3 regions of the Pseudomonas oplopanacis genome follow, and region 2 is predicted to be linked to each of the others. Evidence: predicted binding sites of a transcription regulator. Region 2 holds the regulator's gene; each other region holds the start of a gene.

Region 1 (9,805 bases), on a different contig from region 2:
CTTGGTGTTTAAAACCGGCGGTTCGACCAGCCACGGCAAACTTAGTGTCTATACCTCCAATGAATGGCAGACATTGGTAAACACCTTCGCACAGAGTATTTCCTCTCAGCTGAAGGACGGCGACCGGGTCGCCAATCTGTTTTTTTCCGGTGACCTTTACGCCAGCTTCGTGTTCTTCCACGACTCACTGGCGCACGTCACACACTCCATATGCGAGTTTCCCTTCACGGGCAACGTCGACATGGACGTACTGGCCGATGCCGTTGATCAGCATCGGATCAACGTACTGGCCGGCGTACCAGCCCAGTTTTTGCAATTTGCCGCCTACCTGAATCGGCATCAACGGGTGCTATGCGGGGTCGATACGTTGCTGTACGGCGGCGAAAGCCTGTTCCCCGCGCAAATCGCCATTCTCAAGACTGTGCTCCCCAATGCGCGCATCGCCTCCGCCGGCTACGCCAGCGTCGATGCCGGCCTGATCGGGGCCAGTAGCCGTGACTGTGCCTTGGGAGAGCATCGGACGTTTGAACCCCACACACTGCTGGAAATTGTCGATGAGCTCACCGGCGAAGTCATAGAAGAGTGTGACCGTACCGGTTTGCTGGTGGTCACCAATCTCACGCGTCGGCTCATGCCGCTGTTGCGTTATCCCGTGGGTGACCGTGCTTGCTGGCGTGAGCCAAGCGCCACGCCGATGCGAAAATTCGCGCTCAAGGGGCGCAGTGCCCACAGTCAACGGGTTCGGGTAGGGACATTGTCGTTGCTGATCGATGAAATCCTGTTGATCGTGCAGCGCGTCGCTGGCAGCGATCAATGGCAGCTGGTAATCGAGCAAGAGGGTGTCAAAGACCTCGTAACGGTGAAGTGGGTGCCCGCCACCCCGTCCACCGATACTGCCCTCATTGGCAGCGCACTGCATGAAGCGTTGGCCGCCCACTATCCCGGCATCGGGCAACTGAACAATCAGGGGTTGCTGGAATTGCGCGTGGTGCCCTGCGCGATCACCGATTTGAACCTGCACCCGCGCTCTGGCAAACAGATGCGCGTCCTGGACCAGCGCATGTATGACTCGCCGTCAACGGAGCGTACGTGATGTCGACACTTCTTTATCGTCGTTTCCAGCCGGATGATGCGCCCGCTGTCAGCCAGTTGTTTCGCCAGATCTACGCAGAGGATTACCCTCGCCCGGACGTCTATCTGCCGAGCATGATCAGTCAGCACAATGCCGACGGGCGATGGTTCTCGATGCTGGCGGTCGATGGCGAACGTGTTCTGGGGCACGCCGCGTTATGCCGCGACTCGCTGCCGGACACCCCTGAGCTGGCCCTGAGCGTGGTCCACCCCGCTGCACGAGGGCAACGTATCGCGACTCACTTGGGTCGGGAATTGCTGTTGCAGTCGGATGCGCAACGGGACAAAAACGTCGTGATCAAACAAGTCACGCACCATCTCCACACGCAACGCATGGCCCACAGCCTTGGCTTTCACAGCACGGGTTTGCTTCCCGACTACGCGCCGTCCCCGCTTACCAGGCCACTGGCGGAAACCATGGTGATCGGTTGTTATCTTGCGTTGGGGCACACACGCCCGTTGCCCGACATTCAATGGCCTGACAGTTGCCGCGGGCTCATGCAACGCTTGTGTAATGTGTTCGGGACTTATCGGGCCACGACGTCGCCAGCACCGATGCCGTTGCAAATCAGGCAACACCACCAGCGCTACATCGTCGTCATTCAGCGTTTGAACGACGCATTGCTGGACCAGCTCCGGCGGCTGCCCGGCCATTGGCTCATTTCAGCCAAAATCGAGCTGTCACGCCACTTTGCCGAGGACCTGCACCGTTTGACGAATCTGGGTTTCACCTTCAGCGGATTGATGCCCGTCCTTCACAGCAACGGTTGGTTTGCGCTGTTTCACCGAGGGGCGCAGCCGCGTCACCTCGCCCTGCATTGCCCGGACATGCAACAGTTACACGATAATTTGCAGCGTGACGTCAGCGCGCTGGACAACACCTGTTCAGCCGCTTGACCCCTTCCTGTAAATGTTGAGACCCGGCTGCGCGCAAAGCTCCACCAGCCAGTCGACAAACACCCTCACCCGCCGGGACAACTGGCGGTGAGGCGGATACAGTGCCGTCAGCGGCATCACCGGTGGCGGCACGTCCGCGAGCACTTCACACAAACGTCCTTCCTCGAGCTGGCGGGCAACGTGGTAATACGGGGTCTGAATCAGTCCATATCCCGCCTCACAGGCAGCGAGGTAACCGTCGGCACTGTTGACCGCCACCTGTTTGGGCAAATCCATGAGTTGAACGTCGTCATCAACCTGGAATTCCAGCCCAAAACGCTTCCCGGTCGTGCCAGAGAAATACTCAACCATCCGGTGCCCTTCAAGGTCTGCCAGACACTGAGGGCTCCCATGACGTTGCAAGTAGTCAGGGCTGGCGCAGGTGACCTGATCCAGCATGACCAGCGGCCGCGCCACCAAGGACTCATCCAGCGCGGAGCCGCCGCGCAACACGCAGTCGACGCCTTCGCGGATCAGATCGACGGGACGGTCATTCAGACCGAGCTCCAGTTCGATCAAGGGATAACGACGGGTGAACGCCGGCAACGCCGGGATCACGATCAAGCGCCCGATCCCTGCCGGCATGTCCACCCGCAGCAACCCTTTGGGGTTGTGTCGAGCGGCGGAAAACACCGCTTCAGTCTCCTCCAGGTCCGCCAACAGCCGCACACAACGCGGGTAATAGGCCGCGCCGTCGAGTGTCAGGCTGATCTGTCGCGTGGTGCGTTGCAGCAGTTGCACCCCGAGATGCGCTTCAAGCTGCTTGATCAAAACAGTGACCGACGCGCGGGGCAATTGCAGGCTGTCTGCCGCTTTGGCGAACCCGCCCAGCTCGACGATTCGGGTAAACACGCGCATGGCGTTAAAACGGTCCATTGTTCTGGCGGCCCTGATGACTATTTAGAAAATACGAACAGTGATAGCAGTTTTAGCCGGTTTATCTTGTTTCTGTCGAGGTCGACACTGTGCACTCACACCACAGGGAGTTGATTTCATGCAAACACGTCAATTGGGCAAAAACGGCCCTCAGGTTTCCGCCATCGGCCTGGGCTGCATGGGCATGACCGATTTCTACACCACTGGCGTAGACACCCGCGAGGCCATTGCTACCCTGCATCGCGCACTCGAACTCGGGATCAACCTGCTCGACACCGCCGATATGTACGGCCCGCACACCAACGAAGAGTTGATCGGCAAAGCCATTGCCGGCAAACGCGACCAGGTGTTTCTGGCGAGCAAGTTCGGCATTGTCCGTGACCCGTCCAACCCCACCGCACGGGGTGTCAATGGCCGACCGGACTACATTCGCGCCTCCATCGACGGCACACTCAAGCGTCTCGGCGTTGAAACCCTGGATTTGTATTACCAGCACCGGATCGATCCGCAGGTAGCCATCGAAGAAACCGTCGGCGCCATGGCCGAGCTGGTGAAGACCGGCAAGGTGCGTTACCTGGGCTTGAGCGAGGCGTCGGTCGCCACTCTGGAACGAGCGCACAAGGTCCACCCCATCAGCGCGCTGCAAAGTGAGTATTCGTTGTGGAGCCGCGATCAAGAGGCAAACGGCTGCCTGGCCGCGTGTCAGCGACTGGGCGTGGCGTTTGTGCCTTACAGCCCGCTGGGACGTGGCTTTCTAACGGGAGCACTGAAAAGCCCGGACGACTTTGCGGCGGATGATTACCGTCGTTTCAGCCCGCGTTTTCAAGGGGAGAACTTTGCGAAGAATCTGCTGCTGGTGCAGCAAGTACAGGCACTGGCCGCAGAAAAAGACGTGTCGGCAGGTCAGTTGGCGTTGGCCTGGGTGCTGGCGCAAGGTGACTACCTGATCCCGATCCCTGGAACCAAACAGCGCAAATACCTGGAAGAAAACGTCGCGGCGCTGGAGGTGAAACTCAGCGCAGATGAATTGAAAGCGCTGGAAGCGATATTCCCCGCCAATGCCACCGCAGGCATGCGTTACCCCGAGGAAGTCATGAAGTTGCTCGACCGCTAGCAACGGTGCCCGGCCCGCTCAACTGAGCGGGCCGGCAACCTTTCACGCCTTGGAGTTGACACCCTTGTCCGTCGGGACCGTAGTGCCATTGCCCTTGCCGTAAGTGGCCAGGTTTTGCAGGACGTAGATGGCTGTCTTGTATTCCGGGATCAGGCCAATCGCATATTTATCGCCCTTGATGCTGTTGTTCTGGATGGTGTCCAGTTGTGTGGCAAAGTACTCCAGCGCATTGAACTTCGCATCCGGGTCATTCTGTACCCCGAACCGGTCGAACTTGTCCCCGGCGTTCATCAGCGTCATCGACGTAATATCGGAAATCAGACCTTTGCCGCGTAAAAACGCACTGAGATTTCCCAGTTGTTTGGACGATACATTTTCCGGGTCGAAGCCTTTAACGTTCCTGAATATTTTCTGCTCATCCATTCTCGCCGCGTTCAGCGCGTTTGGATTCGAGCCCACCAGCGCAAGCATTTGCTTGACCCTGGCGCTGTGCGTCACGGGCTTGCCGCCGCCTGTGTCCTGCACCAGCAGACCGGCCTTCGGCGTCCACCCTCCTGCATAGCCGATAGTCATGACTGAGCTTCCGACTGCGTGACCATATTCAGTTCCTTCTTGAGCGGGTTTAGAGCGGGCGAGTATCGGCTCTGGCAACTGGCCACTCCAACAACTATTTTCGGCTTTTTACAATTTACGTACATTTCAGATACAAACTAGCAAGTGCCCGCCTTTATTGGTCTAGACAAACTTTTCCGGATTGGTCTAGACAACTAACAGGGTTCTTCGTACATCTCGGTTAGTTTATTTGTATCCGTTTCGATACCTGACGCCTTTCCCACTGATGCCCGTTCTTGGACGATCGTGCCTAAAGCTATCCCTGCGCAAGCCGATAGCCCGATGAAGCACCGATGCCCCCTCCAAACCTAATAATAAAAGTGCTGCACACAAGGACCGGCCCCATGCCCACATTCCGTTCGATCCAGGCTCGCTACACGCTGTTTCTGGTCCTGTTTATCCTGTTGCTGTTCGTGCTGACGGTGGTCGGCATCAGCCAGCTGGTCGCGCCTAAGCTGCGCCATACCGAAGAACAGGTGGCCCTCAACCGCATCGCCGACGTCGCCCGGCAAATCCAGGGTGAACTGAACAAGGTTCAGGCCCAGCAACGCAGCATTACCCAAACCATTCCGTTGCTCGACAGCGCCGGCATCGACACGGTGTTGCCTGGCCTGGTGGATCAGTACGGTGAATTGAAAGTCTTCGGCGGCGGGATCTGGCCGTTGCCCGGCCAACGTGAAGCCGGGCGCAACAAATTCAGCACCTTCTGGCACCGCGACGCCTCGGGCAAACTGGCAGTCAACACGTTCTGGAACAGCGACGCTGCGCCGAACTACTACGACCAGGCCTGGTACAAGGGCGGCATGCAAACGCCACGTGGCCAATGTGCCTGGGCGGCGGCTTATAAAGATGACGCCAGTGCCGAGCCTCGCACCAACTGCGCCATGGCTATTCAGAAAAATGGCGTGGCGTACGGCGTGTCAACCATCGACGTGACGCTGGGCTTCTTCAATGACTTGATCGCGCAAAAGGAAAAGGACCTTGGCGCCGAGATGTTGATCGTCGAAGCCGACGGCAAGATCATCAGCAACAGTTCGCGCATCAGCGGGCCCATCGTCCTGAAAAACATCAGTGAACTGGCGAGCAACTCACCGTTCGCCAGCCAGGTGAAAGCCGGCCTGCAAAACCGTGACCAGTCGCAGCGCGTCGAATTCGACAACAACGGCGAAGACAGCACGTTCTTCATGCGCCCCATCGAAGGCTCGCCGTGGTTCCTCGCCACCGCCCTGCCGAGCAAACTGATCACCGCCCAGCGCGACGACGTGCTCAGCACTCTGAGCCTGCTGCAAATTCCGATGGTGATCCTGCTGGCAATGCTGCAGATCTACGCGATCCGCCAACTGGTCCAGCGCCTGAAAATCCTCAAGACCAATATCGACGCGCTGTCGACCGGCGACGCCGACCTGACCAAACGCATCATCATTCGTGCCGAAGACGAACTGGGCGCCATCGGCCACTCGGTCAACGCGTTTCTTGTCTACTTGCAAAACATGATCGGTGAAGTGACCCAGGCCACCGGCGCCATGGCCTCGATCCTGGACAACCTGCAACGCACCTCGGCCCACACCAGTCAGATCCTGGTGCGCCACGCCTCGGAAACCGATCAGACCGTCACCGCCATTACCGAGATGAGTTCGACCGCTGAAAGTGTCGCGCAAAATGCCGCCGAGACAGCGGCCTTCACCAAGCGCGCCAACGAGAACGCCGACCGTTCGCGGGTGGTGGTGGGCGAAGCGTCGAGCAGCGTGGTTGCGTTGATCGAGGAAGTGGCGAGCGCCACCCACAAAGTCGAAAGCATGCAGCAGGACGCCCAACGCATCACCGAGATTCTCGGGGTGATTGGCGCCATCGCCGGGCAAACCAACTTGCTTGCATTGAACGCAGCCATCGAAGCGGCCCGGGCCGGTGAACAAGGCCGAGGCTTTGCGGTGGTCGCCGATGAAGTCCGCGCCCTCGCCGGCCGCACTCAGGCCAGCACCTCGGAAATCAATGAAATGCTCACGCGCCTGACCCAAGGCGTCAGTTCCTCGGTCGCGGCAATGGAAAACACCCAGGCCAGTTGCCAGTCCGCCGCCGACGCGACAGCACGGGTCAACTCCGGCCTGGATGAAATGGCCGGTTCCGTCAGCCACATCAACGGCCTGAGCACTCAAATCGCAACCGCCGCCTCGCAGCAAAGTGCGGTGACCGAAGAGATCAACCGCAGCATGGTGCAGATCCGCCACATGGTGGATGAACTGGTGAAAAGCGGTCAGGCCAGCGAACTGAATACCCGGCAACTGGTGGACGCCAATGCGCGCGTCAGTTCGATCATGGGGCGGTTCAAGGTTCGTTGAGAACCTGAACCCTGGGGCAAAACCTGTGGGAGCGAGCAAGCTCGCTCCCACAGGGTTCTGCGTAGGCTGCGTTGTGTTTGCATCACTTGGAAACAATCTCGTCGCTCATCCGTGGCTAAACTGGTCAAAATGCCTCTTTTTTTGACCGTCACCCGAGTCGAGACTTTCCCATGCGAACCCCTCTGCGTCTGGCCGCCCTGAGCGTGCTTTTTATTTCCTCCCTCGCTCACGCCGCCGACCTGATCCCCATCGAAGTGCACCGCGACGCCAATTGCGGCTGCTGCAAAAAATGGATCAGCCACCTCGAAGCCAACGGTTTCAAGGTTGAAGACCACGTCGAATCCAACATGAGCGAATTCAAGCAACAGCACGGTGTGCCACCGCGTCTGGCGTCGTGCCATACCGCGCTGATCAATGGCAAGTTCGTCGAAGGCCATGTACCGGCAGACCAGGTGCTGGCACTGAGCAAGCGTGACGACCTGCTGGGCGTTGCCGCTCCCGGCATGCCCATGGGCTCGCCCGGGATGGAAATGGATGGCATGAGCGATGCCTATCAAGTGATCGGCCTGAAAAAGGACGGCAGTGATGTCGTGGTGGCGGACTACCCCGCCCATTGATGTCCGGCGCTTACCTCGGGCTGTTTCTCGCCGCGTTCGGTGCCGCGACGTTGCTGCCGCTGCAGTCTGAAGCGGTGCTGGTGGGGTTGTTGCTCAGCGACAAATACTGGCTTTGGTCGCTGCTGGCCGTCGCAACGCTGGGCAACGTACTCGGTTCGCTGGTGAACTGGTGGTTGGGACGCGGTATCGAACGGTTTCGCGACCGACGCTGGTTTCCGGTCAGCCCTCGTCATCTGGCAAACGCCCGAGAGCACTATCAGCGCTACGGCCATTGGTCTTTGCTGCTGAGCTGGGTGCCGATCATCGGTGACCCGCTGACGCTGGTGGCCGGCGTCATGCGTGAACCCTTGGGGCGATTCCTGCTGATTGTGACCCTGGCCAAGGCCGCCCGTTATGGCGTACTGGCCCTGGCCACGCTGGGCTGGATGGGTTGAACGATCGTGCGCGGCGATTGCCTGTGTTTAATGTCGCCCTAATCCGGCCGATCCAGCATCGGCGGGTTTTCTTTGGAGTTCACCCATGCCCCTCGCCCTCTCCCGCTGGCTGCCCAGCCTGTTGCTGACCGCCGCACTGCCCCTTGTCGCCCACGCCGACGGGCCGGAATATGGCCCTGAATTGCAGGGCTTCGATTACCCCTACACCGTCAAGCATTTCGCCTTTGAGTCCCAGGGCAAATCCTTGCAAATGGGTTACATGGACGTCGCCGCCCATGGCAAGGCCAATGGCCGCAGCGTGGTGCTGATGCATGGCAAGAACTTCTGCGGAGCGACCTGGGACAGTTCGATCAAGGTCCTCAGCGAGGCAGGCTACCGGGTCATCGCCCCGGACCAGATCGGTTTCTGCACCTCGAGCAAACCCGACAATTATCAGTACAGCTTCCAGCAACTGGCGACCAACACCCAGCAACTGCTCAAGGCCCTCGGCATTCAGAAGGCCAGCGTCCTCGGTCACTCCACCGGCGGCATGCTCGCCACCCGCTATGCGCTGCAATACCCCGAACAGGTCGAGCAACTGGCGCTGGTCAATCCCATTGGCCTGGAAGACTGGAAAGCCCTCGGCGTGCCCTACCGCACCGTCGATCAATGGTACGCGCGCGAGCTCAAACTCAACGCCGACGGCATCCGCACCTATGAGCGCAACACCTATTACGGTGGCCGCTGGAAGCCGGAGTTCGATCGTTGGGTCGACATGCTCGCCGGCCTGAACAAAGGCCCGGGGCATACGCAAGTCGCGTGGAACTCGGCGCTGATCTACGACATGATCTTCACTCAACCGGTGTATTACGAATTCAAAGACCTGAAGATGCCGACGCTGTTGTTGATCGGCACCTCCGACACCACGGCCATCGGCAGTGACATCGCCACGCCCGAGGTCAAGGCGAAGCTCGGTCACTACGACGTGCTCGGCAAGGACGTGGCAAAACTGATTCCACAGTCGACCCTGGTTGAATTCCCCGGCATGGGCCACGCGCCGCAGATGGAAGAACCGGCGCAATTCCACAAGGCCTTGCTCGACTGGCTGAACAAAACCAACCCCGTTCATTGATGAGGTAAGGCTGATGGCGGTGCAGATTGCGGTGATCGATGACTGGCAGGACGTCGCGCGCGACGTGGTGGACTGGTCGGTGCTGGACAGCGTTGGCGAGGTGAGTTTTGTCCACGACTACCCGGCCGACAATGAAACCCTGGCCGAGCGTCTGGGGGCCTTCGAGGTGATTTGCGTGATGCGCGAACGCACCCGGTTCGATGAGGACCTGCTGCGTCGGTTGCCCAGACTCAAACTGCTGGTGACCGGCGGCATGCGCAATGCGGCGCTGGATTTGAAAGCGGCGGCTGCGTTGGGGATTCAGGTTTGCGGCACCGACAGCTACAAACACGCCGCGCCGGAACTGACCTGGGCGCTGATCATGGCCGCCACCCGCAACCTCGTCGCCGAAGCCAACGCCTTGCGCGCAGGTCTTTGGCAGCAAGGTCTGGGTGGCGACCTGCACGGCAAGACCCTGGCCATCCTCGGGCTTGGCAGCATCGGCAAGCGCGTCGCTCAATTCGGGCAAGTGTTCGGCATGCGGGTGATTGCCTGGAGCGAGAACCTGACACCTGAAGCGTCTGCTGAAGTCGGCGTGACCTATGTCAGCAAGCAGGAATTATTTGAACAGGCCGACGTGCTGTCGGTGCATCTGGTGC
Region 2 (9,805 bases):
AGGAGAACATCAAAACCGGCGTCGGGCAGCGCTGCATGATGTGTCGCACGGCGGTGATGCCGTCCATCATGGGCATTTCGTAGTCCATCGTGATCACGTCCGGCTTGAGGGCCAGGGCCTGATCGATCGCCTCTTTTCCGTTGGTCGCCGTTCCGACGACCTGGATATTCGAATCCGCTGAAAGAATTTCCGAGACGCGGCGGCGGAAAAACCCCGAATCGTCCACCACCAGGACTTTGACTGCCATAAACACTCCGTTAGACGGAGCGAGGCTCAGTCGCCCCGCTCCACCAGAATCAAATACGCCGCGTGGCGTAACGCTTGAGCATGCTCGGAACATCGAGAATCAGCGCAATGCGGCCGTCACCGGTGATGGTGGCGCCCGACATGCCCGGGGTTCCCTGGAGCATTTTGCCCAATGGCTTGATGACCACTTCTTCCTGGCCCACCAACTGATCGACGACAAAGCCGATCCGTTGCGTGCCCACCGAAAGGATCACCACATGGCCTTCGCGCTGCTCTTCGTGAGCGGCGGAGCTGACCAGCCAGCGCTTGAGGTAAAACAGTGGCAGCGCCTTGTCGCGCACGATCACCACTTCCTGACCGTCCACCACGTTGGTGGTCGACAGGTCGAGGTGGAAGATCTCGTTGACGTTCACCAGCGGGAACGCAAACGCCTGGTTGCCGAGCATGACCATCAGCGTCGGCATGATCGCCAGGGTCAGCGGGACCTTGATGACGATCTTCGAGCCCTGGCCTTTGGTCGAGTAGATGTTGATCGAACCGTTGAGCTGGGAAATCTTGGTTTTCACCACGTCCATGCCCACGCCACGACCCGACACGTCGGAGATCTCGGTCTTGGTCGAGAACCCAGGCGCGAAAATCAGGTTGTAGCACTCGGTGTCGCTCAAGCGATCCGCCGCGTCCTTGTCCATCACACCGCGTTTTACCGCGATGGAACGCAGGACGTGCGGGTCCATGCCTTTGCCGTCATCGCTGATCGACAGCAGGATGTGGTCGCCTTCCTGTTCCGCTGCAAGGATCACCTTGCCGCCACGGGACTTGCCCGAGGCTTCGCGCTCTTCCGGCGACTCGATGCCGTGGTCGACCGCGTTGCGCACCAAGTGGACCAGCGGGTCGGCCAGGGCCTCGACGAGGTTCTTGTCGAGGTCGGTTTCTTCGCCGACCAGTTCCAGGTTGATCTCTTTCTTGAGCTGGCGAGCCAGGTCGCGAACCAGACGCGGGAAGCGTCCGAAGACTTTCTTGATCGGTTGCATCCGGGTCTTCATGACCGCGGTTTGCAGGTCAGCCGTGACCACGTCGAGGTTCGACACAGCCTTGGACATGGCCTCGTCGGCACTGTTGGCACCCAGGCGAACCAAACGGTTACGCACCAGTACCAGTTCGCCGACCATGTTCATGATTTCGTCGAGACGCGCGGTATCGACCCGCACGGTGGTCTCGGCTTCGCTCGCCGGTTTTTCCGGCGGCGGCGCAGCCGGAGCACGGGCCGGGGCCGGTGCAGCGGCGGCAACCGGTTTCGACGCCTCGACTTTCGGTGCCTCGGCTTTTGGATCTGGCACCTTGGCCACGGGTGCCGCTGCCTTGGCAACGGGCGCCGCAGCAGTGACAACAGAGCCTGTCGCCACGTCGGTGAACTTGCCTTTACCGTGCAATTCGTCGAGCAGCGATTCGAACTCGTGATCGGAGATCAGATCCCCGCCCGCCGCCGCTGCGGTTGGCGCAGGTGTAGCTGGTACCGAAGCAATGGCCGACTCCAGCGCATCCACCGCAAAGTTGCCCTTGCCGTGCAGCTGATCGAGCAGAGCTTCAAATTCGTCGTCGGTAATGTCGGAGCTGTCGCCCGCCGCTTTCGGCGCAGCCGGTGCCGCTGGCGCTGGGGCCACGGCGTCGACGGCGAACTGGCCTTTGCCGTGCAGTTGATCGAGTAATGACTCGAACTCGGCATCGGTGATTTCGTCGCTGGCAGCGGCATCGCTGGCAGGCGTTGGTGCAGCCACTGGCGCTTCGGCCTGAGCCTTGACGGCATTCAGCGAGTCCAGCAGTTGTTCGAATTCGTTATCGGTGATGTCGCCCGATTCGCTTTCGGCGGCAGGTGCTTCAACCACTTCAGCAACCGGTGCAGCTTCATCTGCGGTTTGCGGCTCGGCCAGACGGGCCAGGGCCTCCAGCAATTCAGGTGTCGCAGCGGTGACCGGGCTACGCTCGCGGACTTCGCCGAACATGCTGTTCACCGCGTCCAGCGCTTCGAGGACCACGTCCATCAGTTCCGAATCGACGCGACGCTCACCCTTGCGCAGGATGTCGAACACGTTCTCGGCGATGTGGCAGCACTCCACCAGCTCGTTGAGCTGGAGGAAGCCGGCGCCCCCTTTTACAGTGTGAAAACCGCGAAAAATTGCATTGAGCAAGTCCGCATCATCCGGTCGGCTTTCCAGCTCGACCAGTTGTTCGGACAGTTGCTCTAGAATCTCGCCGGCCTCAACCAGGAAATCCTGAAGGATCTCTTCATCGGCGCCGAAGCTCATTAAGGGGGTGCTCCTACAGGTCTAAAAACCTAAAAAACCTAGAATGCTGAAACGCTAAAATCCCAGGCTGGATAGCAAATCGTCCACATCGTCCTGACCGGACACAACGTCTTCTCTTTTATCGGCATGAATCTGCGGACCTTCACCCTGAGAGAGATGTTTTTGTGGATCTTTTTCGGCGAGCATCGATTCACGGTCATGTTCGATACCCGCAAAGCGGTCTACCTGGCTGGCCATGAGGACGAGCTTGAGCAAATTGCTTTCAACTTCGGTGACCAACTGGGTCACGCGCTTGATCACCTGACCGGTGAGGTCCTGGTAATCCTGAGCCAGCAGGATGTCGTTGAGGTTGCTCGACACCGTGCGGTTGTCCTCGGTGCTGCGTGTCAGGAAACCGTCGACGCGGCGGGCCAGCTCACGGAACTCTTCAGCCCCGACTTCGCGGCGCATGAACCGGCTCCAGTCCGTGCTCAACGCCTGGGCTTCTTCGCTCAGGCTGTTGACCAGCGGCGTGGCGCTTTCCACCAGGTCCATGGTGCGGTTGGCCGCGGCCTCGGTCAGCTTGACCACATACCCCAGGCGCTCGGTGGCGTCCGTGATTTGCGACACTTCCTCGGCTTGCGGCATGTTCGGGTCAATCTGGAAATTGACGATCGCGCTGTGCAGCTCGCGAGTGAGCTTGCCCACTTCCTGATACAGGCCACGGTCACGGGTCTGATTGAGCTCATGGATCAGTTGCACAGCCTCGCCGAACCTGCCTTTTTCAAGGCTGGCGACCAGTTCGACGGCATGTTTTTTCAGGGTCGATTCAAAATCGCCCTGTGAAGATTCTTTATGCTCCATAGCTCCCCCGTGGCGCAGTGGATCAACCGATGCGTTCGAAAATCTTCTCGATTTTTTCTTTCAACGCCTGGGCCGTGAAGGGTTTGACCACATAGCCGTTTACGCCGGCCTGGGCCGCTTCGATGATCTGCTCGCGCTTGGCTTCAGCGGTCACCATCAGCACTGGCAGGTGCTTGAGCTTTTCATCGGCGCGCACGTGGCGCAGCAGATCGATACCGGTCATGCCAGGCATGTTCCAGTCCGTTACCAGAAAGTCGATGCTCCCGCTGTTGAGAACCGGAATGGCAGTAGTGCCATCGTCAGCCTCGACCGTGTTGGTGAACCCAAGGTCACGCAACAGGTTTTTTATGATCCGCCGCATCGTTGAGAAGTCATCAACGATGAGGATTTTCATGTTCTTGTCCAATTCGACCTCCAAGCAGTCTTAAACGCGCCCAGCACCTGGACGCGCCATTTCAATCAATTCGGCAATTCACTCGATGACTGTCTGGAGCACAACAGATCGCGACCGGTGCCGTTCAAATCCGCACCAGCCCCGTTCGCAGTGTCCCCACACTGCCTTCAGCGCGCTCGCCACTCCCCCAAACGCCCCCGCAAACGGGCCGCGCACTGGCTGTGTAACTGGCTGACCCGCGATTCGCTGACCCCCAGGACCTCACCGATTTCCTTGAGATTCAACTCTTCGTCGTAGTACAGCGCCAACACCAGTCGCTCGCGCTCCGGCAAATTGGCAATCGCGTCCGCCAGCGCCGCCTGGAAGCGTTCATCTTCCAGATCGCGTGACGGCTCGAGATGAGCACTCGCGCCATCCTCATGCAGCCCTTCGTGTTCGCCGTCCTGCAACAGATCGTCGAAACTGAATAAGCGGCTGCCCAGGGTGTCGTTCAAAATCCCGTAATAATCGTCGAGACTCAATTGGAGTTCGGCCGCAACCTCGTGATCTTTAGCGTCACGGCCGGTTTTAGCTTCAATAGAGCGAATTGCGTCACTGACCATACGGGTATTTCGGTGGACCGAGCGTGGCGCCCAGTCCCCCTTGCGTACTTCATCGAGCATGGCGCCGCGGATTCGTATGCCCGCGTACGTCTCGAAACTTGCGCCTTTGCTGGCGTCGTATTTGGTCGACACTTCAAGCAGGCCGATCATCCCGGCCTGGATCAGGTCTTCAACCTGGACACTGGCCGGCAGACGGGCCAGCAAGTGGTAAGCAATGCGTTTGACCAGTGGCGCGTAACGCTCGATCAGCTCGTACTGCGCGTCACGTGCCGACTTCTTGTAGAGGTTGTAGCCACTGGCTGTCATAGGACGGGTCCTGCGGTCTGTTGCACGAGGCGCTCGACGAAAAACTCAAGGTGCCCGCGCGGGTTGGCAGGCAGCGGCCAGGTATCAACTTTCTGCGCGATGGCCTTGAACGCCAGGGCGCACTTGGAACGCGGGAAGGCTTCATACACGGCACGTTGTTTCTGCACAGCCTTGCGCACGCTTTCGTCGTAAGGCACCGCGCCGACGTATTGCAAGGCCACGTCGAGAAAGCGGTCGGTGACCTTGGTCAACTTGGCGAACAGGTTGCGACCTTCTTGCGGGCTCTGGGCCATGTTGGCCAGGACGCGGAAGCGGTTCATGCCGTAATCGCGGTTAAGCAGTTTGATCAGCGCGTAGGCGTCGGTGATCGAGGTCGGCTCGTCGCAGACCACCAGCAAGACTTCCTGCGCTGCGCGAACAAAACTGACTACCGAGTCACCTATGCCCGCAGCGGTGTCGATCACCAATACGTCGAGATTGTCGCCGATGTCGCTGAAGGCCTGGATCAGTCCGGCGTGTTGAGCCGGGCTCAAATGAACCATGCTCTGGGTGCCAGACGCGGCCGGAACGATTCGAATACCGCCCGGGCCCTGCAACAGAACGTCGCGCAGCTCGCAGCGGCCTTCGATCACGTCGGCCAGGGTACGTTTGGGTGTCAGTCCCAGCAGGACGTCAACGTTCGCCAGGCCCAGGTCAGCGTCCAACAGCATGACGCGACGGCCGAGCTCAGCCAGGGCCAGCGACAAATTCACTGACACGTTAGTCTTGCCGACGCCACCTTTGCCGCCGGTCACCGCGATCACCTGTACGGGATGCATGCTGCCCATGTTATTTCTTTACCTTGTCTTGCATAGACGGAGGCCACATTACTGGCTGCGCGTTCGCAAATGGAACAATGCATGGCAGACCATCGATGTAGGTACAAAAACTGTTCATTACTACCTTAGCCAACCTGCTTGGTCGGGCTGTGGTAAATATCAGCGAACATGTCAGCCATGGCTTCTTCGCTGGGTTCTTCCTGCATTTGTACGCTTACGGCGCGACTGACCAACTGATGACGGCGCGGCAGATGCAAATCATCCGGGATCCGCGGGCCATCGGTCAGGTACGCCACCGGCAATTCATGACTGATCGCCAGGCTCAGCACCTCGCCGAGACTTGCCGTTTCATCCAGTTTAGTCAGGATGCAGCCAGCGAGCCCGCAGCGTTTGTAACTATGATAAGCGGCTGTTAGAACCTGTTTTTGGCTGGTGGTTGCGAGCACCAGGTAATTTTTTGATTTGATGCCACGCCCGGCCAGGCTTTCGAGCTGCATGCGCAGGGCTGGATCGCTGGCCTGAAGGCCTGCGGTATCAATCAGCACCACGCGTTTGCGCAGCAGTGGCTCCAGCGCCTGAACCAGCGATTGGCCCGGATCGACGTGGGTCACCGACACATTGAGAATGCGCCCCAGCGTCTTGAGCTGCTCCTGGGCGCCAATGCGAAAGCTGTCCATGCTCACCAGCGCGATGTTCTGCGCGCCGTACTTGAGCACGTAACGGGCTGCGAGCTTGGCCAGGGTGGTGGTCTTGCCCATGCCGGCAGGACCAACCATGGCAATCACGCCGCCTTCTTCCAGCGGCTCGACTTCCGGGGTAGCAATCATCCGCGCCAGGTGCGCCAGCAACATGCGCCAGGCCTGACGAGGCTCATCGATATCACCGATCATCGCCAACAGATCGCGCGACAACGGGCCGGACAGGCCGATGCGTTGCAGGCGACGCCACAGGTTGGCCTGGGCCGGACGGCTACCTTGCAGCTGATTCCAGGCTAGCGAACCGAGCTGTACTTCCATCAGTTCGCGCAGGCTGTTGAGCTCGAAACGCATCGAGTCGAACGCACGTGGATCCACGCCGCCAGCAGCCGGTGCCGGAGCAGGCGCGGAGCGACGCGGTTCGGCGTAGGTCGGTTCGATTAGTGGCTCGGCAGCGGTCAGTGGCAGGCCGGCGAACAACTGGCGATTGGTGGTCTTGTCGCCTTCGGTCTCGCCATCGCCACGCAGGCTCAATTCAGCCTGGGCAGTGACGATGCGCGATTGGGTCTTGCGCAGCTCATCCTCGAGTTCCATGTTCGGAACACGCGGGGCCAGCGCCGACAATTTGTAATCCAGCGCAGCCGTCAGCTCGACACCACCGGCAATCCGGCGATTGCCGATAATGGCGGCATCGGCGCCCAGCTCATCACGAACCAGTTTCATGGCCTGACGCATATCGGCGGCGAAAAAACGCTTAACTTGCATAAACCACTACCTCAGCCGTTGGGCCCTACTGTCGCAACGATGGTCACTTGCTTGTTGTCAGGGATTTCCTGATAAGCCAACACATGCAAACCCGGGACTGCCAGTCGGCCAAATCGCGACAACATGGCGCGAACCGGGCCGGCCACCAGCAGAATCACCGGTTGACCTTGCATTTCCTGACGCTGCGCCGCATCGATCAACGAGCGCTGCAGCTTCTCTGCCATGCTTGGCTCCAGCAGAACGCCCTCTTCCGAGCCTTGTCCTGCCTTCTGAAGACTATTGAGCAATATCTGTTCCAACCTTGGCTCCAGGGTGATCACTGGTAGCTCGGAGTCAGTGCCTACAATGCTTTGGACGATTGCGCGGGATACGCCGACCCGCACAGCGGCCACCAAAGCGGCAGTATCTTGACTCTTGGCGGCGTTGTTGGCGATCGCCTCGGCAATGCTGCGAATGTCCCGCACAGGCACCTGTTCGGCCAGCAGCGCTTGCAACACTTTGAGCAGCTGCGACAGCGAAACCACGCCCGGCACCAATTCCTCAGCCAGTTTAGGCGAGCTTTTGGCCAGCAATTGCATGAGTTGCTGGACTTCTTCGTGACCGATCAGTTCGCTGGAGTGTTTGTACAGAATCTGGTTCAAGTGCGTGGCTACCACGGTACTGGCATCGACCACCGTGTAACCGAGTGATTGCGCCTGGGCGCGCTGGCTGATTTCGATCCAGACCGCCTCCAGGCCAAAAGCCGGATCTTTGGCGGTTATGCCATTAAGCGTACCGTAGACCTGCCCCGGGTTGATCGCCAGTTCGCGATCCGGGTAAATCTCGGCCTCGGCCAGGATCACCCCCATCAACGTGAGGCGATAGGCACTCGGCGCCAGGTCGAGGTTGTCACGGATATGCACCGTCGGCATCAGGAAGCCCAGGTCCTGGGACAGCTTCTTGCGCACGCCCTTGATCCGCGCAAGCAGTTGACCACCCTGATTGCGATCCACCAGCGGAATCAGGCGATAGCCGACTTCCAGGCCAATCATGTCGATAGGCGTGACGTCATCCCAGCCAAGTTCCTTGGTCTCCATGGCGCGAGCCGGCGAAGGCAGCAGCTCTTGCTGACGCTTGACCTCTTGCAGGGCCTGGACCTTGACCACGTTCTGCTTCTTCCAGAACAGGTACGCACCACCGGCAGCGAGAGCGGCCATGCTCAGGAAGGAAAAGTGCGGCATGCCGGGCACCAGGCCCATCACTGCCATCAGACCCGCCGCGACGGCCAACGCTTTCGGCGAGGCGAACATCTGGCGATTGATCTGCTTACCCATGTCTTCCGAACCGGAAGCACGGGTCACCATGATCGCGGCGGCTGTCGATAACAGCAGTGATGGCAATTGCGCCACCAAACCGTCACCGATGGTCAACAGGGCGTACACCCGACCGGCATCGCCAAAGGTCATGCCGTGCTGGAAGATACCGACCGCCATGCCGCCGATCAGGTTGATGAACAGAATCAACAGGCCGGCGATGGCGTCACCGCGCACGAATTTGCTGGCACCGTCCATGGAGCCGTAGAACTCGGCCTCTTGGGCGACTTCCATCCGGCGCAGCTTGGCCTGGTTCTGATCGATCAGGCCGGCGTTCAAATCGGCGTCGATGGCCATTTGTTTGCCGGGCATCGCATCGAGGGTGAAGCGCGCGCTCACCTCGGAAATCCGTCCGGCACCCTTGGTCACCACGACGAAGTTGATGATCATCAAAATCGCGAAGACCACGATACCGACCACGTAGTTACCGCCGATCACCACCTCACCGAAGGCCTGGATCACCTTACCGGCGGCGGCGTGGCCGTCCTGACCGTGGAGCATCACCACCCGCGTGGAAGCCACGTTCAGCGCCAGCCGCAGCAACGTCGCCACCAGCAGAATGGTCGGGAACACCGCGAAATCCAGCGGCCGCAAGGCGTAGACGCAGACCAGCAGCACGACGATCGACAGCGCAATGTTGAACGTGAAGAACACGTCCAGCAGGAACGGCGGCACCGGCAGCATCATCATGGCCAACATGACCAGCAGCAACAACGGCACGCCCAGATTGCCCCGACTTAAGTCGGCAACGTTTGTGCGAGCACTGTTGAATAACTGAGAGCGATCCACGGTTTTCCCCGTTCCTTTAAAGCAAACTTTTGACGCCTGAAGCTGGCGCAAAGCGGCTATTGCAAGAAGCCTTCCAACTTTTGCAGAGGATTGAAATAGAAGGGGTAACCGAGGAATTCAGGGTGGCCGATCCGACGCTTTCGCGAGCAGGCTCGCTCCCACAGGAGACCGCGATCAAATGTGGGAGCGAGCCTGCTCGCGAAGAGGCCATCAGCGACAGCAAAAGACTCAGGAATCGCGGCGCAGATCCGGTGGAATCGGCAGGTCGTCCTTGAGCGGCTCAGGCGGCTTGCCTTTGCCGGCGCGGTGCTGGCGGATCTGGTAGACGTAGGCCAATACCTGGGCGACCGCCAGGTACAGGCCACCGGGGATTTCCTGCTCCAGTTCGGTGGAGTAATAGATCGAACGCGCCAGAGCGGGCGATTCGAGCAGCAGCACATTGTTCGCCACGGCGATTTCACGGATTTTCAAGGCCAGGAAGTCGCTGCCCTTGGCCAGCAACACCGGCGCGCTGCCTTTGTCCGGGTCGTACTTGAGCGCCACGGCGTAGTGCGTCGGGTTGGTGATGACCACATCCGCCTCGGGAATGGCCGCCATCATCCGCCGCTGCGACATCTCGCGCTGCAACTGACGAATGCGCTGCTTGACCTCCGGCCGCCCTTCCTGATCCTTGTGCTCGTCGCGCACTTCCT
Region 3 (9,805 bases), on a different contig from region 2:
TCCCACGGGGTTTCGGGTGACGTCTGCAATATCGTGTTGCCATCTTTCATGATGGCAATTCAGTTTCAATTAAGTTCAGCTCGCTAAGGTGCCCTTCGTAGGCAACACATAAAAATACGGAGACACCCATGAAAACCCTGACTGCCCTGTTCACCGCCTCGATCATCGCCATGACCGCCAGCCTCGCCCACGCTCGCGACCTCGGTCCCGACGAAGCCCTGAGGCTGCGTGACGCTGGTACCATTGTGTCTTTCGAGAAGCTCAACGCCACGGCTCTGGCCAAACACCCCGGTTCGACGGTGACCCAGACCGAACTGGAAGAAGAGTACGGTAAGTACATTTATCAGGTTGAGCTGCGCGACCCACAGGGCATCGAGTGGGACCTGGAATTAGACGCCGTCAGCGGCCAGGTTCTCAAGGATCATCAGGATACGTAATGAAGGTGTTTTCGTTTTCACGCATGGCGCTGCTGCTTCTGGCGTTTTGTTCGGTGGTCATGGCCCGCGACCTCGACCAGGACGAAGCCCTGCGCCTGCGCCAGCAAGGGGTGATCCTGCCACTGGAGCAACTGCTGCAGCAGGCGCTGGATCGCTATCCCGGTTCCAAACTGCTGGAAGCCGAGCTTGAAGAAAAGCACGACGTCTACATTTATGAAGTCGAGTTGCTGACCGCCGAGGGCGTGGTCCGCGAGCTGGACATCGAGGCCACCACCGGCCGTTTACTCAAAGACAAGGAAGACTGATCGATGCGATTGCTGCTGGTGGAAGACCACGTGCCGTTGGCCGACGAACTGATGGCCGGCCTCAATCGTCAGGGTTATGCGGTGGACTGGCTGGCCGACGGTCGCGATGCGGTCTATCAGGGCAGCAGCGAGCCCTATGATTTGATCATCCTCGACCTCGGCCTGCCGGGTTTGTCGGGGCTTGAGGTGCTGAAGCAATGGCGCGATGGCGGTTTGTCGACGCCGGTGCTGATCCTCACCGCACGCGATTCGTGGGCCGAGCGCATCGAAGGCCTCAAGGCCGGTGCCGACGATTATCTGACCAAGCCCTTTCATCCAGAAGAATTGCACCTGCGGGTTCAGGCGCTGCTGCGTCGCTCCCACGGCCAGGCCAATCAGCCGACGCTCAAGGCGGCCGGGCTGCACCTCGATGAAGGCCGTCAGTGCGTGACCCGCGATGGCGCCGACATTCAGCTGACCGCCGCCGAGTTTCGCCTGCTGCGCTATTTTATGCTGCACCCTGAACAGATCCTCTCCAAAAGCCACCTCGCCGAACACCTCTACGACGGTGAAACCGAGCGCGATTCCAACGTGCTGGAAGTTCACGTCAACCACCTGCGCCGCAAACTTGGTCGCAGCGTGATCGAAACCCGTCGCGGTCAGGGTTACCTGTTCGGCGGGGCTGCTCAGTGAGGTCGATCCAGCGCCGCTTGAGCCTGGGACTGATCAGCGTCATGGTCGTCGTCGGCCTGGTGCTGGCGCAAACCAGCCTGTGGTTGTTCGAAATGGGCTTGCAGCGCTACCTCGAAGCCGGGCTGCGCGACGACAGCGAAAACCTGCTGGTGGCGCTGGTCCGTGGGCCGCAAGGCTTGCAACTGGATGAGCGGCATCTGTCGCCGGCCTATCAACGCCCGTTCTCCGGGCATTACTTCCGCATTGATTTCGACGATAACCACTGGCGCTCCCGTTCGCTGTGGGATCAGGAGTTGCCACGGCTGGAGCATCCGGGCCTGCACAGCAACCTGCAATTGGGGCCGGAAGGGCAGCAGTTACTGGTGTTGCGTTCCGACTATCGACGCCTTGGCCAGTCGATTTCCATCAGCGTCGCGCAGGACTACACGCCGGTGCGCGAGAGCTTCAAACGCATGCAGCAAGTGGGGCTGGGACTGGGATTGGCCGGGTTGCTGCTGATTTTGCTGCTGCAACGCATCACTGTGCGCCGCGCCTTGCGCCCGCTGGAAAAGGCCCGCGAACAGATCGCCCAGTTGCAACAAGGTCAGCGCTCGCAACTGGATGATCAGGTGCCAGTGGAACTTGTGCCGCTGGTGGCACAGATCAACCATTTGCTCGCGCACACCGAAGACAGCCTCAAGCGTTCGCGCAATGCCTTGGGCAACCTCGGTCACGCCTTGAAAACCCCGCTGGCGGTGCTGTTGAGCCTGGCGTCCAGCGAAAAACTCGACGCTCATCCCGAGTTGCGCAAGATCCTCAAACAGCAGCTGGAACAGGTCCAGCAACGCCTCAACCGCGAACTCAACCGCGCCCGATTGTCCGGCGACGCGCTGCCGGGGGCGTTGTTTGATTGTGATGAAGAACTGCCGGGGCTGTTGGCGACGTTGAACATGATTCATGGCGAGCACCTGGCGCTCAGCTACCGCGCACCGGCCGGTTTGCAGCTGCCGTGGGACCGTGAGGACTTGCTTGAACTGCTCGGTAACTTGCTCGACAACGCCTGTAAATGGGCGGATGCCGAGGTTCGCTTGAGCGTGGTCGAGACGGCAGACGGGTTTGAGTTGAGCGTGGAAGACGATGGGCCGGGGATTCCCGAGGACCAGCGGGCGCAAGTGTTCAGTCGCGGTACGCGGCTGGATGAACAGACGGATGGGCACGGGTTGGGGCTGGGGATTGTGCGCGACATCGTCGACACGTGGGGTGGGGTGTTGCGGCTGGACGAGAGCGAGTGGGGCGGGTTGAAGGTCGTGATCGAACTCCCCAAACGCTGACCCAATCCAAACCCCACCAAAAATCCCCTGTGGGAGCGAGCCTGCTCGCGAAGGCGGTGTGTCAGTCGACATCTCTGTTACCTGACACACCGCTTTCGCGAGCAGGCTCGCTCCCACATTTTGATCTTCAGCTGACGCGATAGCCGGGTCAGACCCGGAACTGATCCATCAGACTCTGCTGTTGATTCGCCAGGCTGTTCAGCGACTGGCTGACCCGCGCCGATTCATTCGCCTGCCCCGACAGCGATTCCGTCACGTCGCGAATCGTTGCCACGTTGTTATTGATCTCTTCCGCCACGGCGCTCTGTTCTTCCGCCGCCGAAGCAATCTGCAGGTTCATGTCGCTGATCACGGTCACTGCATCGCCGATCTGGCGCAGCGCAGTCACGGCTTGGCTGACCTGTTCGACACTGCCCTGAGCCTGACGATGGCTGTTGTTCATCGAGCCGACCACGTCCTGGGTGCCGCTTTGCAATTGCTCGATCACCAGGCGGGTTTCCTCGACCGATTCCTGAGTGCGGCGCGCCAGATTGCGCACTTCATCGGCGACCACGGCAAAACCGCGTCCGGCCTCACCGGCACGGGCGGCTTCGATGGCAGCGTTGAGAGCCAACAGGTTGGTTTGTTCGGCAATCGCGCGAATCACTTCCAGCACCGAACCGATTTTCTCGCTGTTCGCCGCCAGCCCTTCGACTTGCACCATGGCCGCGCTCATGTCAGCGGCGAGGTGGTCGATGCTGGTGGTGGTCTGGTCGATCACGGTCAACCCGCGGCGAGTCGCCTGATCCGCATCCTTGGCCGCCTGCGCGGCTTGCGCGGCACTGCGGGCGACGTCCTGGGCGGTAGCGCTCATTTCGTGGGACGCGGTGGCGACCTGATCGACCTGACGGTATTGCTGCTCCATGCCGGCGCTGGTCTGGGTGGCGATGGCGGACGACTGGTCCGCCGTGCTGCGTGCGTCCTGCACCGAGCGTTTGACCTCGGCGATGATCGGTTGCAGCTTGTCGAGGAAACGGTTGAACCAGCCGGCCAACTGGCCCAGTTCGTCCTTCTTGTCATAGGCCAGGCGCCGGGTCAGGTCGCCTTCGCCGCTGGCGATGTCTTCCAGCATATGGGCCACGCCAAGGATCGGTTTGGTCACGCTGCGGGCCATCAGCCACACCAGTAACAGGCCGATCAATGCGGCCAGCACGCCGAGGCTGAGCTCGACCAGAGTGCCGGTGGTGTTGCTGTCGTCGAGTTGTTTTTTCAGGATTTCGGCCGGGCCGACCAGGACTTTTTCCGGCACGTCGAGCAGCACGCCCCAGGATTTGCCACCGGGAATCGGCTGGAACGGCGCCAGCACTTTCAACTGGTGATCGTTGTGCAGGCTTTCGGTTTTGCTGCTGCCGGCGAGCATGCGGATCAGCTCGGCGCCGTTGGCCTTGTCCACGCTGTCCAGGCGCTGGCTGAGTTTGCTGGCGTCGGCACTGTAGCCGGCGAGCAAACCGACCGGGCTGAGGATGCTGACGTTGGTCTGGCCGTCATAGAGCTTTTTGCTCGCGCCCTGGCTCATGGCCTGCAGGCTGTTGAGGTTGATGTCCACCGACAGCGAGGCGATCACTTTGCCGTTGACCATCAGCGGGAACACGATGCTGGTCATCAGCACGTTCTGGCCGTCGATCACGTAGAAGTACGGTTCGATCACGCACGGCTTGAGCGACGTACGCGGGCAGGTGAACCAGGCATTGGCCGGTTCGCCGCTGGGGCCGGTGCTGGTGTCGGCCATGTCACTTTCCGGCAGCGCCATGGATTTCACTTTGCCCGGAGTCGGCTGTGACCAGTACAGGGCGAAACGGCCCTTGTCGTTGCTGCCGAGCTCCGCCTGGCCGGTGAACAGTTCGTCCTTGCCGTCCAGCGCATTGGCTTCGAACACCAGCGACAGGCCGAGCAGTTCCGGGTTGGCTTGCAGAGCCGACTTGACCTGGCGGGTCAGGTCTTCGCGCAGGTCGAAGGCGTCCAGGAAGCGCTTTTCCGCCTGATCGCGCAGGAACAGCACCTGACGCGAGAAACCATGGCCATATTGATAGGCGTCCATGAACTGCTGGCGAATCAGCAGCGCCTGGTTTTCACCCTGGGATTCGATGCGCGCCTGGGCGGCTTCGGTGAGCATCTCCATGCTTGAGGCTTTCACCATCGCGGAGCTGTGCTCCATGCGGTACAGCGAAAGCCCCACCAGCAGGGTCACGATGCCGGCCAGGCAAAGCCCGGCCAACAGGGTGATTTTCCATTGGATGGAAAGTTGTCTTAGTGACATGGAGACGTCCTTTATTCGATAAATATCTGAGACTTTGCACTGTAGCGGCCGCAAATCTGCTTTCTTTATCCCTTTGGCAAATATCGAAACCCGCGATTGGCTGTGGTGAAAGGGGGGCACTATTGTGGCGAGGGGGTTCACTGTCCGTTACATATCGCCAGACCCTCGCGCTTTGACACCGAGCCCACTCTGCGGCACAGTGCGCGCCCTCTAATAAAACCCATTCCTTAATCCGCTGGCGGCTCTTCGCAGACTGCCGGCTGAGCTCATTTCGCTTGCCTTGAGGTAACGATGATTAATGCTGTAATCGCCGCGGTCGGCATCATGCTGATTCTCAGCCTGTCCCGCGTGCACGTTGTGATCGCGCTGATTGTCGGCGCGCTGGTGGGTGGCCTGACCGGTGGCCTGGGCATCGACGCCACGCTCAAAGCCTTCAACAGCGGCCTCGGCGGCGGGGCGACGGTGGCGTTGTCCTATGCCCTGCTCGGCGCGTTCGCCGTGGCGATTGCCAAGTCCGGCATGGCCCATGCCCTGGCGGACAAGGCCCTGGCGATGGTCGATCGGCAACACGCCAGCGGTGGCGGTCAAGTCAAGTGGCTGCTGATCGGTTTGCTGTGGGTGGTGGCCATCGCTTCGCAGAACATTCTGCCGATACATATCGCCTTTATCCCCCTGCTGGTACCGCCGCTTTTATACGTGCTGACCAAGCTGCAACTGGATCGCCGCTTGATTGCCTGCGTGATGACCTTCGGTTTGATCACCCCGTACATGTTCCTGCCGGTGGGCTTCGGCAACATCTTCCTCAACGAGATTCTGCTGGCCAACGTCGCCCGCAGCGGTGTGGACATCAGCGGCATCAATGTCACCCACGCCATGGGCATTCCGGCGCTGGGCATGGTGTTCGGCCTGGCGGTGGCGTTTTTCAGCTACCGCAAGAAGCGCGTCTATGACCTGGAAAAAATCGAGCAAGTCGAACAGGTCGCGGTGCAGTACAACCCGCTGAGCCTGATGGTCGCGGGCGTGGCCATTGTGGCGGCCTTCATTATTCAGTTGCTGCTGGACTCGATGATCATCGGCGCCCTGGCCGGGTTCCTGATTTTCTCGGTGTCGGGCATTGTGAAGTGGCGTGAAACCGACGACCTGTTCACCGAAGGCATGAAGATGATGGCGATGATCGGCTTCATCATGATCGCCGCCTCCGGCTTTGCCGAAGTGATGAAAGCCACCGGCCAGGTGCAGACGCTGGTGGAATCCTCGGCCTCGTGGATCAACCACAGCAAGGGCATCGGCGCCCTGTTGATGTTGCTGGTCGGTTTGCTGGTGACCATGGGCATCGGTTCGTCGTTCTCCACCGTGCCGATCCTGGCGGCGATTTTCGTGCCGCTGTGCGTGCAGCTTGGGTTCAGCCCGCTGGCCATCGTCTGCATCGTCGGCACGGCCGGCGCCCTGGGTGACGCCGGCTCGCCAGCCTCTGACTCGACGCTGGGCCCGACCTCGGGTTTGAACATCGACGGCCAGCATCACCACATCTGGGACACCGTGGTCCCGACGTTCCTGCACTACAACCTGCCGCTGCTGGCGTTTGGTTGGGTGGCTGCGATGATTCTCTAACCCCGTTCTTCCTCATCACAGTGGACTAAATGTGGGAGCGAGCCTGCTCGCGAAAGCGGTGTATCAGTCAACATCAACATCGACTGGCACACCGCTTTCGCGAGCAGGCTCGCTCCCACAGGGGACCGCGCTCAACTTTTGGCCCGGCGTGCCGTTAAAGCCTTTAACCACGCCAACAAAACCAAAAGAGTGAACCGTCATGCGCATGAGCCTGAAGGCTAAAGTCCTGTCCCTTGCCGTTCTTCCGGTGTTGCTCTTTGCCCTGGTTATCAGCCTGACCACGCTGTTCGTGCTTCAGGAACAGGCGCACAAGGAAGTCGAGGAAACGCGCCAGCGCCTGCTCAACGACGCCAAGGCCACTCTGCAAAGCTACGTGGCCGTGGCCATGACCACGATCAAACCGCTCTACGACGCCGCCGCCCCCGGTGATGATGCCGCGCGGGCGCAGGTGATCAAGTTGCTGTCGAGCATCACCTACGGCAAGGAAGGCTACTTCTTCGGCTACGACTCCAACACTGTTCGCCTGTTCAAGGCCAACAGCCCCGAAGGCGTGGGCCAGAGCTTCAAGGACAACCGCGACCCGAACGGCGTCTACGTCAACCGCGACCTGGTGAAAGTCGCCAAGGACGGGACGCACTACCTGCAATACAGCTCGCCGCTGCCCGGCAACACCCAAGTGCTGGTGCCTAAACTGGGCTACACCGAATACCTGTCGAAGTGGGACATGGCGGTGGGTACGTCGGTCAACCTCGACGGCATCGAAGCGCAAGTCGCGCTGGTGGAAGCCAAGGTTCAGGAGCGCATGGAAGGCGTGCTGCTGAGCATCGTCGGGATTGCCGTGGTGGTGCTGTTGGTGATCGCGGCGGTCGGCATGCTGCTGGCCAACACCATCCTGCGCCCGTTGAACATGATGAAAGCCAACCTCGATGACATCGCTGCAGGCGAGGGCGACCTGACCCGTCGCCTGACCATCACCAGCCAGGATGAGCTCGGCGAACTGGCGGGCTCGTTCAACCGTTTTGTCGACAAGATCCACAGCCTCGTGCGTCAGATCACCGAAATGACCACACAACTGACTGGGCTGGTGAACCAGGTGTCCGATCAGGCCCAGCGCTCAGACCAGGCCATGGAGCGTCAACGTCACGAGACCGATCAGGTCGCCACGGCGATCAACGAAATGTCGGCAGCGGCGCAGGAAGTGGCCAAAAGTGCGCAAAACGCGGCAGTCGCGGCGCAGCAGACCGACGAAGAAGGTCAGGCCGCCAAACGCGTGGTCGCGGGCAGCATCGTCAAGATTCATGCGCTGGTGGACGACATCCGCAGCAGCGGCGTATCCCTGGACAGCTTGCAAAAAGACGTGTCGTCGATTGTCAGCGTGCTCGGGGTGATCCGTTCGATTGCCGATCAGACCAACCTGTTGGCGCTCAACGCCGCCATCGAAGCGGCACGCGCCGGTGAAGCAGGCCGCGGGTTTGCGGTGGTGGCCGATGAAGTGCGGGCGCTGGCCAGTCGCACGCAGATCAGCACCCAGGAAATCCAGAGCATGATTGACCGCTTGCAGGCCGGGACCCAATCGGCGGTGGAAGCCATGCGCCGTTCCAGTGAAGCGGGTGACGGCACTTCCGCCCAGGCCAATGAGGCGGGCGCCTCGCTGGACACCATGGCGCAGTTGATCGGCACTATCAATTCGATGAACGCACAGATCGCCAGCGCTGCGGAAGAGCAAACGGCAGTGGCGGAAGAGATCAACCGCAGCGTGCATCAGATCGCGGTTGCCGTGGACAATGTGGCGGATGAAACCCAACTCGGTGCGCAGACGTCGCGCAGCCTGGCAGACCTCGGCCAGCGCCTCGGCAAACTGGTCGGCCAGTTCCGTATCTGACACTCACAAAACCGGTGGGAGCGAGCCTTTGTGGCGAGGGAGCAAGCTCCCTCGCCACAGGTGATTACGGTCTGTCCCAGTACGGAATCGGCCCAAAGCACTCGACAAAGAAATCAATCACCGTGCGCACCTTCACCGACAACCGTCGGCTGCCCGGCCATAACACCGCAATCTGCTGCGGCTCAAGGCTGTTGGATACCTGAAAGTCCCCCAGCACTGGCACCAGCGTGCCTTCGCGCACCGCTTCACCAATCAGCCACGACGGAAACATCACCAGCCCCAACCCTTGTTCAGCCGCTTGAACCAGGGTGTCGGCGTGGTTGCCGGTGATCGGGCCTTTGACGGAGTAGGGCGTCCAGTCTTGCTGATCCTTGCGGAAAAACCAGCGTTGCAAGCCGGTCGCACCTTTGTAGGCCAGGCATTGATGCGCCGCGAGGTCTTCAGGGCGTTGCGGCGTGCCGTGGCGTTCGAGATAGGCCGGGCTGGCGGCGACTTGAAAGCGGTGCGGCGCGAGGATCCGTGCCTGCATGCTGGAGTCGTGCAGCGGGCCGATGCGAAACAGCAGGTCGGCGCCTTCTTGCAGCGGGTCGATGTAGTGGTCGGTTTGCTGGATATCCAGTTGCAACTTGGGATAGCGCTCGCACAATTGTCCCAGCCACGGCGTCAGGTGCCGTTGGCCGAACACCACCGGGGCGTTGATCCGCACCAGTCCGCTCGGTTCGCTTTGCTGTTCCTGCAAGGCTTGCTCGGCTTCCTCCAGTTGCACCAGCACCAGTCGCGCATGATGACCGAGCATGCGCCCGGCTTCGGTGGGCGTGACGGCGCGGGTGTGACGGTAGAGCAATTGCTGGCTCAGGGCCTGTTCCATCAGTTGGATCTGCCGGGAAATCGAAGAGGGCGCCAGGCCCTCGCGCCGCGCCACTTCGGAAAAACTGCCGTGGTCGAGCACGGCGACAAACAGCCGAAGTGCCTTGAATCCGAGTTCGTTGAGACCGTGCATGTTCGTCCTGCTGTGCGAGTTGCGCAAAAGTGTTGTCAGGATGCTCCCATTTATCGCAAAGCTCTGCCACTGGATAATGCCGGCCATTGTTTCTACAGGCAGGTTTCCCTTATGCAAGCGTCTTCAATTGACACCGCGGTCACCCCCGCGACCAAACCAGGGCTGCGGCTATTGCTGTTGCCGCTGGTGATCCTCGCCGGCATGGGCCTTTCCGTGGAGGCCGGGTTGCTCGGGCCGCTCGGGGTTCAGGTCGGGCATTTATGGGCGACGTTGAGCATCTTCGGGGTCGGCT

Evidence for each region. The regulator FliA, encoded in region 2, starts transcription of late flagellar genes. The targets are predictions, from matches to a motif close to CTAAAGTTTNNNNNNNNNNNGCCGNTAA.
Region 1: the regulator FliA is predicted to act here: its motif matches at 4,920-4,947, upstream of ACWKV5_RS16460 (methyl-accepting chemotaxis protein).
Region 3: the regulator FliA is predicted to act here: its motif matches at 5,062-5,089, upstream of ACWKV5_RS19645 (methyl-accepting chemotaxis protein).

What each region holds. Positions count from the first base shown of each region.
Region 1 covers NZ_JBSKHV010000007.1:227,610-237,414, forward strand. Annotated here, with positions in the region: gene ACWKV5_RS16435 (AMP-binding protein) at 1-1,093, shown strand, start outside; gene ACWKV5_RS16440 (GNAT family N-acetyltransferase) at 1,093-2,028, shown strand; gene ACWKV5_RS16445 (LysR family transcriptional regulator) at 2,017-2,943, opposite strand; gene ACWKV5_RS16450 (aldo/keto reductase) at 3,062-4,057, shown strand; gene ACWKV5_RS16455 (hypothetical protein) at 4,100-4,630, opposite strand; gene ACWKV5_RS16460 (methyl-accepting chemotaxis protein) at 5,014-7,005, shown strand; gene ACWKV5_RS16465 (DUF411 domain-containing protein) at 7,176-7,622, shown strand; gene ACWKV5_RS16470 (YqaA family protein) at 7,622-8,056, shown strand; gene ACWKV5_RS16475 (alpha/beta fold hydrolase) at 8,142-9,167, shown strand; gene ACWKV5_RS16480 (D-2-hydroxyacid dehydrogenase family protein) at 9,181-9,805, shown strand, end outside.
Region 2 covers NZ_JBSKHV010000002.1:658,894-668,698, reverse strand. Annotated here, with positions in the region: gene ACWKV5_RS07430 (protein-glutamate methylesterase/protein-glutamine glutaminase) at 1-247, opposite strand, end outside; gene ACWKV5_RS07425 (chemotaxis protein CheA) at 297-2,549, opposite strand; gene ACWKV5_RS07420 (protein phosphatase CheZ) at 2,604-3,392, opposite strand; gene ACWKV5_RS07415 (chemotaxis response regulator CheY) at 3,415-3,786, opposite strand; gene fliA (RNA polymerase sigma factor FliA) at 3,954-4,694, opposite strand; gene fleN (flagellar synthesis regulator FleN) at 4,691-5,521, opposite strand; gene flhF (flagellar biosynthesis GTPase FlhF) at 5,638-6,972, opposite strand; gene flhA (flagellar biosynthesis protein FlhA) at 6,984-9,113, opposite strand; gene flhB (flagellar biosynthesis protein FlhB) at 9,342-9,805, opposite strand, start outside.
Region 3 covers NZ_JBSKHV010000010.1:40,743-50,547, forward strand. Annotated here, with positions in the region: gene ACWKV5_RS19625 (PepSY domain-containing protein) at 129-437, shown strand; gene ACWKV5_RS19630 (PepSY domain-containing protein) at 437-742, shown strand; gene ACWKV5_RS19635 (response regulator transcription factor) at 746-1,414, shown strand; gene ACWKV5_RS19640 (sensor histidine kinase) at 1,411-2,724, shown strand; gene ACWKV5_RS19645 (methyl-accepting chemotaxis protein) at 2,873-5,020, opposite strand; gene ACWKV5_RS19650 (Na+/H+ antiporter family protein) at 5,315-6,631, shown strand; gene ACWKV5_RS19655 (methyl-accepting chemotaxis protein) at 6,831-8,513, shown strand; gene ACWKV5_RS19660 (LysR family transcriptional regulator) at 8,578-9,513, opposite strand; gene ACWKV5_RS19665 (DMT family transporter) at 9,625-9,805, shown strand, end outside.